4 regions of the Mesorhizobium sp. B2-1-3A genome follow, and region 4 is predicted to be linked to each of the others. Evidence: predicted binding sites of a transcription regulator. Region 4 holds the regulator's gene; each other region holds the start of a gene.
What was found. Region 4 encodes PhoB, which activates phosphate uptake and scavenging genes when phosphate is short. Its sites were predicted from a motif close to TGTCATNNANCTGTCAT; they were not measured.

Region 1 (4,879 bases), on a different contig from region 4:
GGCTTTCCGATGAGGCGGCGCGCCGGCGGGTGAATTACTACAACAAGCTGCAGGATGGCTTCGCCCCCAGCGCCAATGCCATGCGCATCAGCAAGCTGCCCTTCACGCCGACCATGTACTATTACGACCTGAAGGAATTCGCCCGCTACTTCGACCCCGGATTGCTCATCGACCTCGAATTCGGCGACGTCAGGAGGCTGCCGAAGGTGCCGACGATCGTGAAGGACCGGCCGATCCGTGATGACGACCAGAACGCGGTCATCATGAAGCTCGACAAGTTTCGTCACTTCCAGATGCCGCCTGATGCCATCTCGTTCGCCGACAAGCTGCCTGCCGTGGTCTGGCGCGGCGATCTCAACAATCCGATCAGGACGAGATTTTTGAAGGCGGTGCGCGACCTGCCGTTCTGCGATGCCGGCTCGCACAAGCCGAACGCTCCGGCCGAATACGCCAAGCCGTTTCTCAGCATCAGCCAGCACCAGCGCTATCGCTACATCGTCTCGCTCGAGGGCAACGACGTGGCGACCAACCTCAAATGGATCTTGAGCTCGAAGTCGCTCTGCCTGATGCCGCCGCCGACATACGAGACATGGTTCGCCGAGCGGCAGCTCGAGGCCAATGTCCACTATGTGCCGCTCGAAGCTGATTTCTCGGACCTCGCCGAACATGTAGCCTATTTCGAACGGAACCCGGAGAAGGCGGAGCGTATTACCGCGGCAGCGAACGCCTATTGCCGGACCTTTGGGCACGAACAGACTGAACAGGCGATCTCCCTGCTGGTGCTCTACAAATATTTCGTGCTCAGCGGCCAGATCGAGCCGGATACCGAGGTCTGGCGCTGCATAACGGGCTAGTGCCCAGGGTCTCTCGTCGAAGTCGGTCGGCACGCGCTGGACGACCGCCGCCCTCGGTAAATGCCTGGCACAACGACGCGTAAGCGTGACGCGGCCAATGCCTATTGCCGGACAATCTCCAATGCTCGTGCTCAGCGGCCAGCTCGAACCCGATCGCCAACTCTGGCACTTCATCGAGGGCTAGCGTGGCTCGGCCTAGAGCAATTCCAGGAAAAGTGTGAAACGGTTTTCCCGGGAAAAGCGCGTAGCGCTTCCCCTAGGTAACTCAGTCAAAACAAAGAGTTAGAGCGGCTCGACGTTTCCGTGAAACGACGAGCCGCTCTAACGGTCAGATGACGCTGCGGTCGAGAACCATGTCGGCGGGGCCGAAGCGATCCTTTGCCGTCAATTGCTGGTGCCAGTAGGGGTAGAGCAGGGGCGGGCGGCTGACGGCGTCGAGGCGCTGGCGTTCTTCAGGGTTGAGCTCCAGGGCCGCCGCGGCGAGATTGTCCTTGAGCTGGGCATCGTTGCGGGCGCCAATCACCAGCGAGGAGACGGCGGGGCGTCCGAGCAGCCAGGCAAGTGCCACCTGCGCCGCCGAGACGCTGCGGGCCTTGCCGATCTCCACCAGCACGTCCACGATCCGCCAGAGCCGATCCTCGTCCCGGATCGGCGGCTCGGACCAACCCGCGAGCTGGCGCGCGGTCGGGCTGTCGCGGCGGTATTTGCCGGACAGCAAGCCGCCGGCGAGCGGACTCCAGACCAGCACGCCCAGCCCCTGGTCGACCGAGATCGGTAGCAGTTCATATTCGGCCTCGCGTGCCTCCAGCGTATAGTGGATCTGCTGGGTGACGAAGCGTTGCTGGTGACGGCTGTCGCTGATGGAGAGCGCCTTCATCACCTGCCAGCCGGACCAGTTGGAGCAGCCGATATAGCGCACCTTGCCCTGGGCGACCAAAGTGTCGAGCGCGGCCACCGTTTCCTCGACCGGGGTAAGACCGTCCCACTGGTGGACGAAATAGATGTCGATGACGTCGGTCTTCAGCCGCTTCAGGCTCTTTTCGCATTCACGGATCAGATGGTGGCGCGACAGGCCTTCGTCGTTCGGCCCGCTGCCGATCCGCATGCGCGCCTTTGACGCGATCAGCACGTCGTTCTTGCGCTTGCCGCCGAGTGCCTCGCCGACGATCTCTTCCGACAGGCCGTTCGAATAGACATTGGCGGTGTCGATGAGGTTGATGCCGGCGTCGATGCACATGTCGATCATCCGCTTCGCTTCGGTAAGATCGCTGTTGCCCACCGCGGCGAAGGGCCCGGTGCCGCCGAACGTCATGGTGCCCAAAGTTAGTGTCGAAACCTTCAGGCCGGAACGGCCAAGGGTGCGGTATTCCATGTCAGTCCTCGCGATTGTGTTGAATTGGGGCGCCGCGAAGGGCAGCCCGGAATGCGACCGGGGATTTGTAGGACAATTTGCCCGGCTTGTCGCCATGCAATGATGATGGATCGATCACGCATGGCGGAGCTTTTAAAGGCCGCGGTCGCGTTCCGGACTGCAATAAAACCGTCACCGCCGGCCTATATTGAATTCGGCTAAGGTGTTTCCATTCCAGGCCACGGGCCTGCAGTTTGGGGTGCCGGACATGAACCGACAGGGCTTGCTAGCGGAGCGACTGATATGACCGAGCTAAGACAGAATTCTCCCGCCAAGGATTGGCTTGAAGCCGAGCTCGCCGACACGCTCGACGAAGACTATGAGCTCGAAATGTCGGAGCCGGCGCTGTCGATGGAGATCGCCAAGATCTACAAGAACTCGCATCCGCCTTCGATCGATCGCATGCAATATTTTCGCGACCTGATCACCTTGCAGTCCGAACTGATCAAGCTGCAGTCCTGGGTCGCTTATCACAAGAAGAAGCTGGTGGTGGTTTTCGAGGGCCGTGACTCTGCCGGCAAGGGCGGCGTCATCAAGCGCATCACCCAGCGGCTCAATCCGCGCATCTGCCGCGTCGTGGCACTTCCGGCGCCGACCGAACGCGAGAAGTCGCAATGGTATTTCCAGCGCTATGTCCCGCATCTGCCGGCTGGCGGCGAGATCGTGCTGTTCGACCGCTCCTGGTACAATCGCTCCGGCGTCGAACGGGTGATGGGCTTTGCCTCGCACGACCAGGTCGAGGAGTTCTTCCACGACGTGCCGGAGTTCGAGCGCATGCTGGTGCGCTCGGGTATCACCGTGGTCAAATACTGGTTCTCGATCACCGATGAGGAACAGCAGATGCGCTTCCTGATGCGCATCCACGATCCGATGAAGCAGTGGAAGCTGTCGCCGATGGATCTGCAATCGCGCGTGCGCTGGGAGCAGTATACCAAGGCCAAGGAAGAAACCTTCGCCCGCACCAACATTCCGGAGGCGCCCTGGTTCATCGTCGAGGGCAACGACAAGAAGCGCGCGCGGCTGAACTGCATCGACCATCTGCTCAAGCAGATGCCTTATGAAGAGGTGCCGCACGAGGAGATCACGCTGCCCGAGCGCGTCTTCAATCCCGAATACGAGCGCCAGACATTGCCGCGCGAACTCTACGTGCCGGAGAAGTATTGAGCACTTTGTCCTTCTCCCCGTTCACGGGGAGAAGGTGCCCGAAGGGCGGATGAGGGGCGGCGCCAGCGTTGGCGATTGAGCCCCAATTCGCTGCTATTGGTAGCTTGCCGCTAGTCTCCAAAGGCCGCGCCGCCCCTCATTGCCCTGCCGGGCATTTCTCCCCGTATAGTGACGGGGAGAAAGAGCTGTAGTCACGCCCGCCCGATCACCACATGCGTGGCAAGCGCCGTCGCAACCTGCTCGGTGCACTGGTAGCCGAGCTTCAGCATGTCGAGGCCGGCGAACAGATTCTCACCTGTGCCAAGCAGGATCGGCGAGATCGCCAGGTGCATCTCGTCGATGAGCTTCTCCTGAAGGTATTGCCGGATTGTCGAAACGCCGCCACCAACCCGCACATCCTTGCCGCCAGCCGCGACCTTTGCCTGCTCGAGCGCCGAATGGATGCCGTCGGTGACGAAGTGGAAGGTCGTGCCGCCTTCCATGACGATCGGATCGCGTTTGTAGCGCGTCAGCACGAAAGTCGGCACGTGATAGGGCGGGCTGGGGCCCCACCAGCCTTTCCAGCTGTCGTCAGGCCAATCGCCTCGGATCGGCCCGAACATGTTGCGGCCGAGGATCCAGGCGCCGACATTCTCGAAACTGCGTGCCGCGAAGCTGTCATCGGTGTCGGTGGTCCCGTCGTTCTTGCCGAGCACCATCTGGCGGAACGTGCGGGTGCCGATCATCCATTTGTGCAGATTTTCGCCGCCGACGCCGAGAGGATGTTCAAGAGTCTGATCCGGACCGGCGCCGTAACCGTCGAGCGAGAGGGTGAATGCATTGACACGAAGTTTTGACACCATTGCCTCCTGAACCGCATGTAATTTGCAATCAGTGGCCGTTTAACCTAACTGCTTGCAAAAAGCAATTGGTTTCATGTGGTGCGCAAACGGGCTACAGAAGGCTCCTGACAGCCAGCTGGGAACGATCGTTCAAAACAAAGATAACGGTGCTAATACCCCGCATCGCCGGGCTTCGGCGGCTTCCTCGTTCAGGTTTGGTGCAAGCTACCCCTTCAGCATCTCCGCCACCTCAGGCGCGAAATAGGTCAGGATCCCATCACAGCCGGCGCGCTTGAAGGCAAGCAAGCTCTCCAGCATCGCCTTTTCGCCGTCGATCCAGCCATTGGCGCCCGCGGCCTTGATCATCGAATATTCGCCCGACACCTGGTAGGCGAAGGTCGGCATCTGGAATTCGTCCTTCAGCCGGCGGATGATGTCGAGATAGGGCAGGCCTGGTTTGACCATCAGCATGTCGGCGCCCTCGGCGATGTCCTGCTCGGCCTCGCGCACCGCCTCGTCGGAATTGGCGTGGTCGATGTAATAGGTCTTCTTGTCGCCCTTGAGCAGCCCGGCGGTGCCGACCGCCTCCCGATAGGGGCCGTAGAAGGCCGAGGCGAACTTCGTCGCGT
Region 2 (4,879 bases), on a different contig from region 4:
AGGCCGAGAACCGGCTCCACGCCCAGAAGGCGGTGCTCGCCTGGTGTCTTGGTGCTTGAGATGAAGTGTCTGGGCGCTTGATCTGCGGGGGCGCGATGCCTATCTGCGCCGCATCACGCAAATCAAGCGCGTTTGGACGCATGCACCCCAGGGGGCGGCATGGCCGCGCCCTGGAGCTTTGTCATGTTGGAAACGCATCAAGTGACTGAACATCACCCCAAACTCGGCGAGTTCGGCTATGCCGGCGACGACCATGTCGTGCCTTTCGAGGTCGGTCCGCTCGACGTGCGCGGTCGCACGGTCCAGCTCGGGCCGATGCTCGACGCCATCCTCAGCCGCCACGACTATCCCGAGCCGGTCGCCCGCCTGCTGGCGGAAGCCTGCGTGCTGACGGTGCTGCTCGGCACCTCGCTCAAATTCGAGGGCAAGTTCATCCTGCAGACCCGTACCGACGGGCCGGTCGACATGCTGGTGGCGGATTTCACGACGCCTTCGGCGCTGCGCGCCTATGCGCGCTTCGATGCCGATAGGCTCGAGGCCCTCGTCGCGGCGGGCGAGACGTCCCAGCAGACGCTGCTCGGCAGCGGCGTGCTGGCGCTGACCATCGACCAGGGTGCCCACACGCAGCGTTATCAGGGCATCGTGCAACTCGACGGCGAGACGCTGGAGGACGCGGCGCGCACCTACTTCCGCCAGTCGGAGCAGATTCCGACGGATATCAGGCTCTCTGTCGCCAAGCTTTTGACGCCGGGCCCTGGTGGCGCGCGCGAACAGTGGCGTGCCGGTGGCATCCTGGCGCAGTTCCTGCCGCAGTCCCCCGAGCGCATGCGCGTTCCGGACCTGCCCGGCGGCGATGGCGATCCGCGTGACGAGATCCACGATCCGGCCGACAATTCCTGGCAGGAATTGCTGGCGCTGCTCGGTACCATCGAACCGACAGAGCTGATCGATCCGACGATCGGCGCCGAGCGGCTGCTCTATCGCCTATTCCATGAGCATGGCGTGCGCGTCTTCGGCGGCGTCCCCGTCGCCGACCAGTGCTCGTGCTCGCGCGACAAGATCCGCGGCATCCTCGAGGGCTTCTCCGCGCAGGAGATCAAGGACTCGACCGAGGACGGCGGCATCCACGTCGCCTGCGAATTCTGCTCGAAGCAATATGACTTCGACCCGGCGGAATTCGCGGCGCAGTAAAGGGAGCTTCCTTCTTCCCGTCACTATCGGGGAGAAGGTGCCGGCAGGCGGATGAGGGGCAGCGCTAACTTTGGCAAGTGGCCGCGCGTAGACCCGTCACGTGCGTGAAAGATAATCTCATCAGTTCGGCGCCGCCCCTCATTGCGTGCCGGGCATTTCTCCCCGTGTAGTGACGGGGAGAAAGACGCTCAATTCACCGTCCGTCTCGTTCCCGGCAGATCCAGCGAAAAGGCCGGGATGGCGATGTCGAATGTCTCGCCGCGCTTGTTGCGCATCGTATAGCGCCCGACCATGATCCCTGACGGCGTCGAGAGCGGGCAGCCCGACGTGTATTGATAGCTGTCGCCGGGATTGAGTTCGGGCTGGTCGCCGACAACGCCGGGGCCTCGCACTTCCTCGACCCGGCCGGCGCCGTCGGTGATGTGCCAATAGCGCGACAGAAGCTGCACGAATTCGTCCGACTGATTGTCGATCGTTATCTGGTAACCCCAGACATAGCGGTTCTCGGAAGGATCCGAACGGTCCTCGAGATAGAACGGCCTGACCTGCACTTCGATGTTGCGCGTGACTGCGCGGTACATAAGCGGCTCCAAAACGATATCGAGCATGATCCCGAAAAGTGGACCGGTTTTCCCGGCCAAACGGTTTCCGCCTGTCCAAAGATCATGCTCAAACAAACAAAACTTTCGGCCCTCCAGGCGAGGAGGTCAACGTGCGCGTCTTGTCGCGCTCGTCCTCGAAAGGCAGGTGCCGGCAAAGAATGTCATTTAAGTGACACATGACAATGGTGGTGTGCGCGAACCGAGCGACTCGGCGCTCTGTCGAACTGTTGAAAGCGGCCACACCGCGGCCCGTCTCTTCTGGAGCGCCCAGATCTCGATGGAACTCACTATCATAGCCGCCTCGCTTTCGACTGCTCTTATCCTTTCAAACGCTGCCAGCATCGCGCTGGCGGCCTCACAGCTGAAACGGCGCACTACGATCTCGCCGCCAGCCGGCAAATCGCAGCCGGTGTCGATTGTCGTGCCGTCGCGTGGCGTCGAGCCGTTCACGCACGAGACGCTGGAGCGCGCCTTCTCGCTCGACTGGCCGCGCTACGAGTTGATCTTCTGCGTTGCCCATGCCGATGATCCGGTGGTCGGGTTGATCAGACAAGCCATTGCCCGTTTCCCCAAGCTGCCGGCCCGGCTGTTGATCGGTGACGATCGCGTCAGCGCCAATCCCAAGCTCAACAATTGCGTCAAGGGTTGGGAAGCCGCGCGGCACAAATGGGTCATCCTGGCTGATTCCAACGTGCTGATGCCCGGGGATTACATCCAGCATCTGATGGCGGCGTGGCGGCCAAACACGGGCCTTGTCTGCTCGACGCCGATCGGCTCGCGGCCGGATGGCTTCTGGGCCGAGGTCGAATGCGCCTTCCTCAACACCCTGCAGGCCCGCTGGCAGTATGCCGGTGAGGCGCTCGGCCTTGGCTTTGCCCAGGGCAAGAGCATGCTTTGGAACAAGCCGATGCTGGATGCCAATGGCGGCATCCGCGCGCTGGCCGCCGAAATCGCCGAGGACGCCGCCGCGACCAAGCTGGTCAATGGGCTCGGCCTGCGCGTCAATCTCGTCGCCTCGCCCTTCGAACAGCCGCTTGGCCGGCGCACGCTTGGCGAGATCTGGTCGCGCCAGGCCCGCTGGGCGCGCCTGCGCCGCGTCACCTTTCCGCTGTTCTTCGCACCTGAAATCCTGACCGGCGCGGTGGTGCCGCTGGTGCTTGCGCTGGTTGCGGCGGCAAGCGCCGGCTTCAGCCTGCCGCTGACGGCCGTCGCCGTGCTGGCGGCCTTCTACTTCCCGGAATGTGCACTGGCCTGGTCCAAGGGCTGGTACCTGTCGCCGCGCATGGTCGCGGCGATCGTGGTGCGTGACCTGATCCTGCCGGCGATGTGGGCACGCGGCTGGCTCGGCGGCGCCGTCGACTGGCGCGGCAATGCGATGACCATCGGCACCAAGGCCGCCGAACTTGAAGAGGCGCCGTCGCGAGCCTGAATCCGCCGCAGGCGACGCTGCCTGGACGGCCTGCTATTTGGCGGCTTTCAACGCCTGTGCGATGTCTTCCAGAAGGTCGTCGGTGTCTTCCAGGCCAGCAGACAATCTCAGCGTACCAGGCCCGATGCCGAGTTCGGCGCGGGCCTCGTCGCTTAAATTCTTGTGCGTCGTCGTCGCCGGATGGGTGATCAGGCTCTTGGCGTCGCCAAGGTTGTTCGAGATCAGCACGATGTCGAGTGCATTCTGCAGGGCGAAGGCTGCCTGCTTGCCGCCCTTGACATCGAGGCAGATCAGCGTCGAGCCGCCCGACATCTGCTTCTTGACGATATCGGCCTGCGGGTGGTCGGCGCGGCCGGGATAGATGACACGAGCAATCTGCGGCTGTTCGGCGAGAAAATCGGCGATCCTGCCGGCGCTCTCCGTCTGCTGGCGCACGCGCAGCGGCAGCGTCTCCAGGCCCTTCAGCAACGTCCAGGCATTGAAGGGCGACAGGCTGGGGCCGGTGTGGCGGAAATAGTCGTGCAGGTTCTCGTCGATCCACTTCTTGTCCGACAGGATCACGCCGCCGAGGCAGCGGCCCTGGCCGTCGATGTGCTTGGTCGCCGAATAGACGACGATATGCGCGCCAAGCTGCAACGGCTTCTGCTGCAAAGGCGTGGCGAAGACATTGTCGACGACAAGCCGCGCGCCGATTGAATTGGCAAGCGCGGCGACGGCTGATATGTCGACCACTTCCAGTGTCGGATTGGTCGGGCTTTCCAGGAAGAACAGCTTGGTGTTGGGCCTGACCGCCTTTTCCCAATTGGCGATGTCGGTGCCGTCGACCAGCGTGGCCTCGATGCCGTAGCGCGGCGCCAGCGTCTCGACCACCCAGCGGCAGGAGCCGAACAGCGCGCGCGCCGCCACGATATGGTCACCGGCCTTGACGCTGCACAGAAGGGCCGCCGTCACCGCGGCCATGCCCGACGCCGTGGCGCGCGCATCCTCCGCGCCTTCGAGCGCGCACATGCGCTTTTCGAACATGTCGACGGTCGGATTGGCGTAGCGCGAATAGATGAAACCTGGTTCCTCGCCCTTGAACCGGGCTTCGGCCGCCTGCGCCGTTTTGTAGACATAGCCCTGCGTCAGATACATCGCCTCGGAGGTTTCGCCGAAGCCGGAACGCAGGGTTCCGCCATGCACGAGGGCTGTCTGAGGCTTCCAGTTGCGCTTCTTGGTGCTCATCGCTTTTGTTCCAGACACAAAAAAACCGGCCGCGAAAGTCGCAACCGGTCCATACGGCCTTGCGGCCCGACGGTCCTTTAGCGACTTGTTTAACGTGGCTGCAAGCCGACCGGCCAAATCACCACGGGATAACGACCCTTTAGACCCGTCCCACGCTTGCGTCAATTGCCGGCTTCATTAAGAGGTTTGTACCAAGCGGGTTCGACAAAGCCTGCCCTCTAGGAGCGAAGCCTTGCGAGAGACGGGCATTCTTCCCGATCAGGACATTTCGGCGCTGTTCCAGTCCGGCGCGCTGAAGTCGCCGCGTGCCCTCGATGCCGACCAGATCCAGCCGGCCAGTCTCGATCTGAGACTCGGCGACAGGGCATGGCGGGTGCGGGCCTCCTTCCTGCCCGGCCCCAATCACAAGGTTTCGGAGAAGCTCGACCGGCTG
Region 3 (4,879 bases), 380 kb from region 4:
GCGCGCCGATCGAATGCAGGCCGATGGCGATGATGGCGGCGATCGGACCGATGGAGACAATTGCCGCGAACAGGCCGGCAATGACGATCTCGGGGAAGGCGCGCAGCAGCTCCATGAAACGCTTGACGATCAGCCGCAGCGCCGGATGGGGCGTCAGGTTGCGGGCCGCGATGAAGGAAAAGGGCACGGCGAAGATGAAGCCGATGAAGGTGGAAACCAGCGCCACGTTCACCGTGGTCAGCATCAGCTCGAAATATTCGGGAATGTAGAACCCGCCCCAGACATAGATGCGGCCGAGCGGGAAATTGTATTCCTGGGTGCCGGTATCATGCGGCGAGGCAATGTCGAACAGTGCCCGCCAGACGTCGTTCCAGTCCTTGGGGACCAGCCAGCTCAAGAAATCCAGGATATGCGGCAGCCGATCGAAGAAGTGTCCGGCATTGGCTTCGTCGGCGAACCACATGCTGGCGAACATCGCGGCGAGCAGCAGGCCGACGCCGAGCACGGTATAGAGCCTGCGCAGCGACGTCTGGCGTCGCCAGGCATCGGCCATCGGATGAGGGGCGCCGGAGGGGGCTGTCACGGAAAGGGTCATGATCGGAGATGCAAAAAGGGCGGTGTTTTTGAACACCGCCCTTCTTGATTTCGCCGTTAGCCGCCGATGGCTGCCTTACGGGCTTCGACGATGACGTTGTAGAAGTCCGGCTTCACCGGAACGTAGCCGGTGAAATCGCCACCTTCGACGCCTTCGAAGCAAGCCTTGTCCTTCTTCGGCAGTTCGGTGAAGAAGGCGGCGAGCTTGGCGGTCATCTCGTCGCCGAGCGCGGTGCGCACGACCAGCGGGCCGTTCGGGATCAGGCCCGAGCGCCAGACTTCGACGAAGTCGTTCGGGTCGACAGCGCCCTTGGCGACGACCTTGTGGAAGGTGCCGGAGGTGAAGCCGTTCTTGAAGTCGCCGATGCCCGAGGAATCGTCGACAGCGACATCGACCTTGCCGTCGCGCACGGCCAGGATGTTGTTCTCATGGCCGCCGTTGAACTGGGTCGAGGCGAAATAGGTCTCGTTGGAGGCGCCGGTGTCCTTCGGAATCTGGGTTAGCGGGATCAGGTAGCCGGAGGTCGAATCCGGATCGGCATAGCCGAGCTTCTTGCCCTTGGCCGACTTGATGTCGGTGATGCCGGAAGACTTGAGCGCCAGGCCGATCGAATAATAGCCGGTCGCGCCGTCGGTCTGCTGGGTGGTGAGGATCGGGGTGACCGCCTTCGGATCCTTGATATAGACGCTGGCATAGCCGGAGGCGCCGAGTTCGGCGAAGTCGAGCGTGCCACCGAGCAGGCCCTGGATGACGCCGTCATAGTCGGCGGCGGGGAACAGCGAGACCTTCTCGAAGCCGAATTCGGCCTTCAGATGGTCGGCCAGGCACTGGTAGTTGCGCAGCCGGTCGGTTTCGTTTTCACCGCCGAGGATGCCGACGCGGAATTCCTTCAGATCGGCGGCGTGGGCCATGCTGGTCGCCATGGCGAGCACCGAAACGGCGCCGAAAACCATCTTCCTGAACATTTGATGTCTCTCCTGTAAGTTCCGGCCCCGCGCCGGCAGCGTTCTTGATCTTGAAAAGTGCCCTTGACGCGGGCGGACGATCCAGGCCGCTCTTTCTTGAACTCAGTAACCCGGGAATGCGGGTTCGAGCGGTCCGGCGGATGCTGCGATCTTTTGCTTGAAGGCAACGCTGGTGGAGGTGATGGCCTCCGATATCTCCGCGCCATTGCTGTCGGCGCCATAGACGAGGCGCACGGCCTCACGGTTCAGCTCTTCGGGCGGGCCGTCGAAGACGACCTTGCCGGCGGCCATGCCGATGATGCGGTTGCAATAGGCACGCGCGGTATCGAGCGTATGCAGATTGGTGACGACGGTGATGCCTTCGCGCAGGTTGATGTCCTGCAGGGAATCCATCACCACCTTGGCGTTGAGCGGGTCGAGCGAGGCGATCGGCTCGTCGGCGAGGATAACCTTTGGCTGCTGCATCATGGCGCGGGCGATGGCGACGCGCTGCTGCTGTCCGCCTGACAGCGTGCCGGCTGGCTGCAGAGCGGTACGGGCGATGTCGAGCCGCTCCAGGGCGGCGACTGCCTCGGCGCATTCGGCGCGCGAAAACATGCCGAGAAGGTTGGACAGGGTCGAACGATGGTTCAACTTGCCGAGCAGCACATTGGTCAACACGTCGAGGCGCGGCACTAGGTTGAACTGCTGGAAGATCATGGCGCAGTCGCGCTGCCAGCGCCGCAGCGGTGAGCCGCGCAACTGGGAGACCTCGGCGCCGTCAAAAAAAATCGACCCCTGGCTGGGGTCGACGAGACGGTTGATCATGCGAAGAAGGGTCGATTTGCCGGCGCCCGAACGGCCGATGACGCCGACCATCTGACCCTGCGGGATCGAGATGGTGACGTCGCTGACGGCGGTGTTCTTGCCAAATCGTCGGCTGACACCGCGGATTTCGAGCGTGGCAGAGCTTGCTGACATGGGCTGGTTCCAGTCCGGTCCATATTGATCGTCAGGCATTCGCCTAACGCAGCCACATGAACCTGCCGTGTCGCCAGCATGTCAGTTTTGTTACGCTCCACAGGCTTGGCGGCTGGCGCCTTGCCGGCGATCAGCCGAGCACCAGCAATTCCTCGAAATGCTTCATGTCGCGGAAAGCGCAGAAGGCGGGTGGCTTAATCTCGATCACCGGCGCCTGCCTTGCGAAAAGCGCCAGGCCATCATCGAACAGCGCCTGCCACGCAGCCGCCCTGTCGTCCGCCAGACGCTGGATCTGATAGGCGAAGGTGATGTGGAAGACGTAAGTGTCGTGATCGGGATGCCGGTAGCCGAACGGCACCGCCAGCGCATCGCGCCATTGACGCATGATGCGCACATCCTCGTCGGTCGCGCCGGCAACGGTGAGACCGGTCGGCACGATCTCGACCACCTTGATGTTGAAGGGGCCGAAGCCTTCGAAACCCTTCAGGCGCTCCAGATAAAGCCGGGTCATGGCGTCGATGCTGGTGTCGAGCGGCACGTCCTGCGGCCAATAGGGCAGGCGGCGGCGGTACTCGATGATGCCCTGGAACAGGGTCATGTGCAGGCTGGAGACGGGCGTGAAGGCCAGCCGATCGGCATCGGGCATCGCCAGCATCTTGTCGCGCACCGCAAGCACCACGGCCTCGGAGGGTGAGCCGCTGACGAGATGGCTGACGACGGTGTTGCCGGGCTCGGTCAGGAAATTGCCTGAGGTGTCGTAGCGCGTGCCGAGATGCGCCGGCGGCATCGGATTGGAGCCGGCAAAGAATCCGGCGAGTGAGGGTTTGACTGTATCGAGCATGGCGATCTCCTTGGGGAGATGGCGTCCTGTCCGAGTCCTGTGTCAGGGATATGAAAGGGCTCCCCGATGACGATGATGCGAGGGAGCCACCTTTCCTGGAACTGCCTACCCCCCGTATTTCTCCAGGAACGCCTCGGCCGAAAGTTCGCGAAAATCGTCAAGTGACGCGCGCAGCCTGGCATGGTCCCAGTCCCACCAGGCAAGCGCCTGGTAGCGTTCGGCGGTGCGGCGGTCGAAGCGCTCGCGGATCGGCTTTGCCGGCACGCCGGCGACGATGGTGTAGGGCGCGACATCCTTCGACACGACGGCTCCGGCGCCGACCGCGGCGCCATCGCCGACAGTAACGCCGGGCAGGACGGTCGAACCGTGGCCGAGCCAGGTGTCGTGGCCGATGCTGACGCGCTTGGCGCGGCGTTGGGCGAAGAACTCGCTCTCATGCTCGGCATCGTCCCAATAGTCCGACGCGCGGTAGGTGAAATGGTGCAGCGTCGGCCGCCAGGTCGGGTGGTTGGTGGCGTTGAGGCGCACGCTTGCGGCGATGTTGGCGAACTTGCCGATCGTCGCGCACCAGACGGCGCAGTCCTGCATCATGTAGGAATAGTCGCCGAGTTCGCTTTCCGAGACCCGGCTGCGGTCGGCGATCTCGGTCCAGCGGCCAAGCGTCGAGTTGTGTACCTCCGCCGTCGGGTGGACCAGCGGCGTCTCCGACAATTTCCTGGTCATGCGGCGAGTTTTCCCGGAGCAAAGGCGGTGACGTCGATGATGCGGTCGGCAACCGCCTCGCGCACATCGTGATCGTGGAAGATGCCGAGCAGGGCGACATCCGCCGCCTTCTTGGCGGCGATGAGTTCGATCACCACGTCGCGGTTGGTGGCATCGAGCGAGGCGGTCGGCTCGTCGAGCAGCAGGATCGGGTGTTCGGTGATGAAGCCGCGCGCGATGTTGACGCGCTGCTGCTCGCCGCCGGAGAAGGTCGCCGGCGGCAGCGCCCAGAGTTTTTCCGGCAGGTTGAGCTTCGCCAGCAGTGCGCGCGCCTTGCCTCTGGCCGCCTCGCGCTCCTCGCCGCGTTCGACCAGCGGCTCCGCGACGACATCGAGCGCCGAAACGCGCGGCACGGTGCGCAGGAATTGGCTCACATAGCCGATCGTTTGCCGGCGCACGGCAAGCACGGTGCGCGGGCTGGCATTGGCGAGATCGATCAGCCCGTCGTCGTGCCTGACGATGATCTGGCCTTCATCGACGGCATAGTTGCCGTAGAGCATCTTCAGGATCGAGCTCTTGCCTGCACCGGACGGGCCGCCGAGCACCGTGCATTCGCCAGCCTTGATCGAGAACGAGACGCCAGCGACGACGGGCAGCTTGATGCCGTCGCGCAGGTGCATGGTAAAGCTCTTGGCGACGTCGGAAACAACGAGCGGGGTTGGCATGATCAGTGTCCTTTGTCTTGCCGCATGATCCGGTCCGAAAACCGGCTTCCACTTTTCGGGATCATGCGGCTACACCTGCAAAATCGAGGAA
Region 4 (4,879 bases):
GCATCGGCCTGCTCACCTCGGCGATGATCCTGGCCATCATGATCCTGCCTTTCATCACCTCGATCACCAAGGACGTGTTCGACACGGTGCCATCGGTGCTGAAGGAATCGGCCTATGGGATCGGCTGCACGACCTGGGAGGTCACGCGCCGGGTCGTCATCCCCTACACGCGCATCGGCATCATGGGCGGCGTCATGCTGGCTCTCGGCCGCGCGCTTGGTGAAACAATGGCGGTGACCTTCGTCATCGGCAACGCGCACCGCATCTCGACGTCGCTGTTCGCGCCGGCAACGACCATCTCGGCGACCATCGCCAACGAATTCACCGAAGCCGTCGGCGATCTCTACACCTCCTCGCTGGTCGCGCTCGGCCTGATCCTGTTCGTTATCACCTTCCTGATCCTTGCCATCGCACGCTACATGCTGATGCGCATCGATGCCCGCACGGGAGCCTGACCGATGTCGACAGCCACATCGCTTCACCAAAGCCGCAAGCGCAAGAATGGCGTGATGATGACGCTGTGCGTCATCGCCGCCGGCATCGGGCTCGCCTGGCTGGCGCTGATCCTCGGCGCACTGCTCTACAAGGGCCTGTCGGGGGTCTCGCTGTCGGTCTTCACGGAAATGACTCCGCCGCCCGGTGACGCCGGCGGCCTGCTCAACGCCATCTACGGCAGCATCGTGATGACCATCATCGGCATCATCGTCGGTACGCCGATCGGCGTGCTGGCCGGCACCTACATGGCTGAGTACGGACGCTTCTCGAAGCTCACCACCGTGGTGCGCTTCATCAACGACATCCTTCTGTCGGCGCCATCGATCATCATCGGTCTGTTCGTCTATGAGTTGATGGTGCGGCCGATGGGGCATTTCTCGGCCATCGCCGGGGCCGTCGCGCTGGCCATCCTGGTCATCCCGGTCGTCGTGCGCACCACCGAGGACATGCTCAATCTGGTGCCGAACGCGTTGCGCGAAGCCGGCACCGCGATCGGCGCGCCGCGCTGGGTGGTCATCCGTTCGGTTGCCTATCGCGCGGCGCTTTCCGGCATCGTCACCGGCATATTGCTGGCCATCGCCCGCATCTCCGGCGAGACCGCCCCCCTTCTTTTCACGGCGCTGAACAACCAGTTCTGGTCCAGCAATCTCAACGCGCCGATGGCCAGCCTGCCTGTCACCATCTTCCAGTTCGCTCTCAGTCCCTACGAGGAATGGCAGCAGCTGGCCTGGACCGGCGCACTCATAATCACATTGACGGTTCTCGCGCTCAGCATCTTTGCGCGCAGCCTGACCGGACGCAGAGAGGACAAATGAGCCAGATGTTGTCTCCAGACATGACGATCGCCGCCGAGGCGGCGGCCAAGGCCAAGATCGAGGTCAAGAACCTCAACTTCTACTACGGCCAATCGAAGGCGCTGAAGGATATCACGCTGTCGCTGCCCGAGCGCAGCGTCACCGCCTTCATCGGCCCTTCCGGTTGCGGAAAGTCGACACTGCTGCGCGTCTTCAACCGCATCTACGAGCTCTACCCCAAGCAGACCGCCGAGGGCCAGGTGCTGCTCGACGGCCAGAACGTTCTCGACCGCTCGCAGGACCTCAACCTTTTGCGCACCAAGATCGGCATGGTGTTCCAGAAGCCGACGCCGTTCCCGATGTCGATCTACGAGAACATCGCCTTCGGCGTCAGGCTCTATGAGAAGATCAGCAAGGCCGAGATGGACGGTCGTGTCGAGCAGGCGCTGAAGCGCGCCGCTTTGTGGACCGAGGTCAAGGACAAGCTCAATGCCAGCGGCCTCAGCCTGTCGGGCGGCCAGCAGCAGCGGCTGTGCATCGCCCGCACGGTGGCGGTGAAGCCGGAGGTCATCCTGCTCGACGAGCCGGCCTCCGCGCTTGATCCGCTGTCGACCGCCAAGATCGAGGAACTGATCGACGAGCTGCAGGCCGACTACACGATCGTCATCGTCACCCACAACATGCAGCAGGCGGCGCGCGTCTCGAAGCAGACCGCCTTCATGTATCTGGGCGAACTGGTCGAATTCGACCGCACCGAGAAGATCTTCACGTCGCCTCGCGAGAAGCGCACGCAAGACTACATCACCGGCCGCTTCGGCTGATCGCACGCATACGAGGACCAGGATCATGGCCGAACATACAGTCGCAGCCTTCGACGAGGATCTCGGACAGATCAGCAGGCTGATCAGCGACATGGGCGATCTCGCCGGCTCGATGGTCGGCGGCGCCACCAAGGCGCTGCTGAATTCCGACAACGCGCTGGCACAGCGCGTGGTCTCCGACGACGCCATCATGGATGCACGCCAGCGCGAACTCGACGATCGCGCCATCACGCTGATCGCCAAGCGCCAGCCGATGGCCGACGATCTGCGCCATGTCGTCGGGTCGATCCGCATGGCCGGCGACCTCGAACGCATTGGCGACCTTGCCAAGAACATTGCCAAGCGCGTCGGCACCGTCGGTCTCAACGCAACGCCGCGCGACCTGTCGCATTCCATCGACGCCATGGCGCAGCTGGTGCTGATCCAGGTGCAGGGCGTGATCGAGGAGTATGCGGCGCGCGACGCCGCCGCGCTTGCGAAGCTGCGCGCCGACGACGAACGCATCGACGTCAAGTACACCTCGGTGTTCCGCGAATTGCTGACCTACATGATGGAGGATCCGCGCAACATCACCGCTTGCACGCATCTGTTGTTCTGCGCCAAGAATCTCGAACGCATCGGCGACCATGTGACCAACATCGCCGAGAACGCGTACTATGTCCTGACCGGCACGCAACTGCCCGCCAACCGCCCCAAACAGGACGAGACGGCGATGTCGGCGCCGGCGGCTTGAGCGTTGGAGCGGTTCAGCGTTTCGCGGAAACGCCGAACCGCTCTATCTCTTTGTTTCACGCAATTCAGGATGGAAAACCGCTACACATTTTTTCCTGGGATTGCTTTAGAGGTGACCAGTCAATGATCGCACCACGCATCATGGTGGTGGAGGACGAGGAGCCGCTCGGCGTGCTCCTCCGCTACAATCTGGAATCGGAAGGTTATCAGGTCGAGGTGGTAACCCGCGGCGATGAAGCCGAAATCCGGCTGCAGGAGAACGTGCCCGATCTCCTGGTGCTCGACTGGATGGTACCGGCGGTGTCCGGCATCGAACTCTGTCGCCGGCTAAGAATGCGGCCCGAGACCGAACGGCTGCCGATCATCATGCTTACCGCGCGGGGTGAAGAAAGCGACCGTGTGCGTGGGCTCTCCACAGGGGCCGACGATTATCTGGTCAAGCCGTTCTCGACGCCGGAATTCATGGCCCGCGTCAAGGCGCTGCTGCGCCGCGCCAAGCCGGAAGTGCTGTCCAGCGTGCTCAAGGTCGGCGACATCGTGCTCGACCGTGAATCGCACCGGGTCTACCGCAAGAAGAGCGAGATCCGGCTCGGGCCGACCGAATTCCGCCTGCTCGAATTCATGATGCGCCATCCCGGCCGCGTCTTCTCGCGCAGCCAACTGCTCGACAATGTCTGGGGTGAGACGATCTATATCGACGAGCGCACCGTGGACGTGCATGTCGGCCGCCTGCGCAAGGCGGTCAACAATGGCCGCATGCCCGACGTCATCCGCACCATCCGTGGGGCAGGCTACGCGATCAGGGAAGATTAGAGCCTTGAGGCGGAAGCGTTGATAGGTTGACTGTGTCCACTCCCGGGTCACACGCATTGACAATTGGCTGAGACGCTCATGGCTTCGTTATCCTTGGGCGAGCAAGGAGCGCAGCGACGCGGCGCGAACCCCTGGGGCTGCTCTGCAGCCCAAGGATCCATGCCGCGACCTCAAAGCGTTGCCACGGCGCAAATCCTGCTCCGTTGCACTGCGTGGCATAGGTCACGGAATGGATCCCAGGGTCTCCGCGACGGAGCTTCGCTCCTGCTCCGCCCACGGATGACGACGGCCAATCTCCAAGTAAGCGAGGGTCTACCGCATCAACGACGAATGCCAGCTCAGGCAACGCTCTTCCCGGCACTGCCTCTTGCCTGCACGCCCGGCGCGAAGATTTCCTGATCGACGAAGGTCAGTGCGCGCATGGCGCAGCCCTCGCGGATCAGGGGCAACTCGTTCGGTTCGGTGTCGAACGAAATCGATTTCGAGTGCTGGCCGCCGGCGGTCTGGGCGATCGCCTCGCGCAATGCCGGCTCGATCAGGTCGAAGGCGGCGGCGCTGACGCCGACCATGGCCACGGGGGCGGGATCGATCAGCGCAAACAGGCTGCCGAGGCCATAACCTAGTGCTTCTCCGGCCTTGCGATAGGCTTCGCGCTCGGGCCCGGCGCGTTCCCGCGCTGTCGTCGCCAATGCCCGCATCTGCGCGTCGCTGACGTCGGCGACCGGTTCGGTGTCCTCGCCAAGCTGCCTGGCATTGCGCCAGATGGCGTAGTTGCCGGCATAGGCCTCGACGCAGCCGCGCCGCCCGCAGCGGCAGAGCGCGCCGCCTGGCCGATGGATCATGTGGCCGAACTCGCCGCCCGACGAATGGGTGCCGGTGAACAGCTCGCCCTTCAGCACCAGGCCCATGCCGATGCCGTGCGACAAAAGGATAGCGATGAAGTCGTCGCGGTAGCGTTCGGGGTCGCGCCAGCGCAGCGCCACCGCCATCATGTTGCAGTCGTTCTCCATGGTGGCCGGGATGCCGAACTCGGCTTCCAGTATGTCGGCGAAGGCGATGTCGGTCTGCGGCGTGATCGGCGACCACAGCATGGCCCTGGCCTCGGTGTCGGTGATGCCCTGGATCGCCAGTGCGATGCGGGCGACGCTGCGCACGTCGATATCGGGATCCTCGAGGCGGCGCCGTACAATGGCGACGCATTCACCGATCAGCGCCTCGCGCGAC

Region 1: the regulator PhoB is predicted to act here: its motif matches at 2,385-2,401, upstream of ppk2 (polyphosphate kinase 2).
Region 2: the regulator PhoB is predicted to act here: its motif matches at 1,953-1,969, upstream of FJ977_RS28200 (ceramide glucosyltransferase).
Region 3: the regulator PhoB is predicted to act here: its motif matches at 2,599-2,615, upstream of phnC (phosphonate ABC transporter ATP-binding protein).

The regions. Positions count from the first base shown of each region.
Region 1 covers NZ_VFWK01000001.1:291,307-296,185, reverse strand. Annotated here, with positions in the region: gene FJ977_RS01585 (glycosyl transferase family 90) at 1-854, shown strand, start outside; gene FJ977_RS01580 (aldo/keto reductase) at 1,183-2,226, opposite strand; gene ppk2 (polyphosphate kinase 2) at 2,509-3,429, shown strand; gene FJ977_RS01570 (dihydrofolate reductase family protein) at 3,621-4,268, opposite strand; gene hemB (porphobilinogen synthase) at 4,476-4,879, opposite strand, start outside.
Region 2 covers NZ_VFWK01000007.1:214,219-219,097, reverse strand. Annotated here, with positions in the region: gene argF (ornithine carbamoyltransferase) at 1-59, shown strand, start outside; gene FJ977_RS28210 (Hsp33 family molecular chaperone) at 160-1,191, shown strand; gene apaG (Co2+/Mg2+ efflux protein ApaG) at 1,380-1,772, opposite strand; gene FJ977_RS28200 (ceramide glucosyltransferase) at 2,071-3,222, shown strand; gene FJ977_RS28195 (O-succinylhomoserine sulfhydrylase) at 3,256-4,446, opposite strand; SAM riboswitch at 4,504-4,581, opposite strand; gene FJ977_RS28190 (2'-deoxycytidine 5'-triphosphate deaminase) at 4,679-4,879, shown strand, end outside.
Region 3 covers NZ_VFWK01000003.1:507,286-512,164, reverse strand. Annotated here, with positions in the region: gene phnE (phosphonate ABC transporter, permease protein PhnE) at 1-595, opposite strand, end outside; gene phnD (phosphonate ABC transporter substrate-binding protein) at 652-1,560, opposite strand; gene phnC (phosphonate ABC transporter ATP-binding protein) at 1,663-2,520, opposite strand; gene FJ977_RS13760 (DUF1868 domain-containing protein) at 2,651-3,361, opposite strand; gene FJ977_RS13755 (DapH/DapD/GlmU-related protein) at 3,467-4,084, opposite strand; gene phnL (phosphonate C-P lyase system protein PhnL) at 4,081-4,788, opposite strand; gene phnK (phosphonate C-P lyase system protein PhnK) at 4,858-4,879, opposite strand, start outside.
Region 4 covers NZ_VFWK01000003.1:883,021-887,899, reverse strand. Annotated here, with positions in the region: gene pstC (phosphate ABC transporter permease subunit PstC) at 1-455, shown strand, start outside; gene pstA (phosphate ABC transporter permease PstA) at 459-1,310, shown strand; gene pstB (phosphate ABC transporter ATP-binding protein PstB) at 1,307-2,110, shown strand; gene phoU (phosphate signaling complex protein PhoU) at 2,136-2,843, shown strand; gene phoB (phosphate regulon transcriptional regulator PhoB) at 2,966-3,655, shown strand; gene FJ977_RS15565 (ROK family transcriptional regulator) at 3,994-4,879, opposite strand, start outside.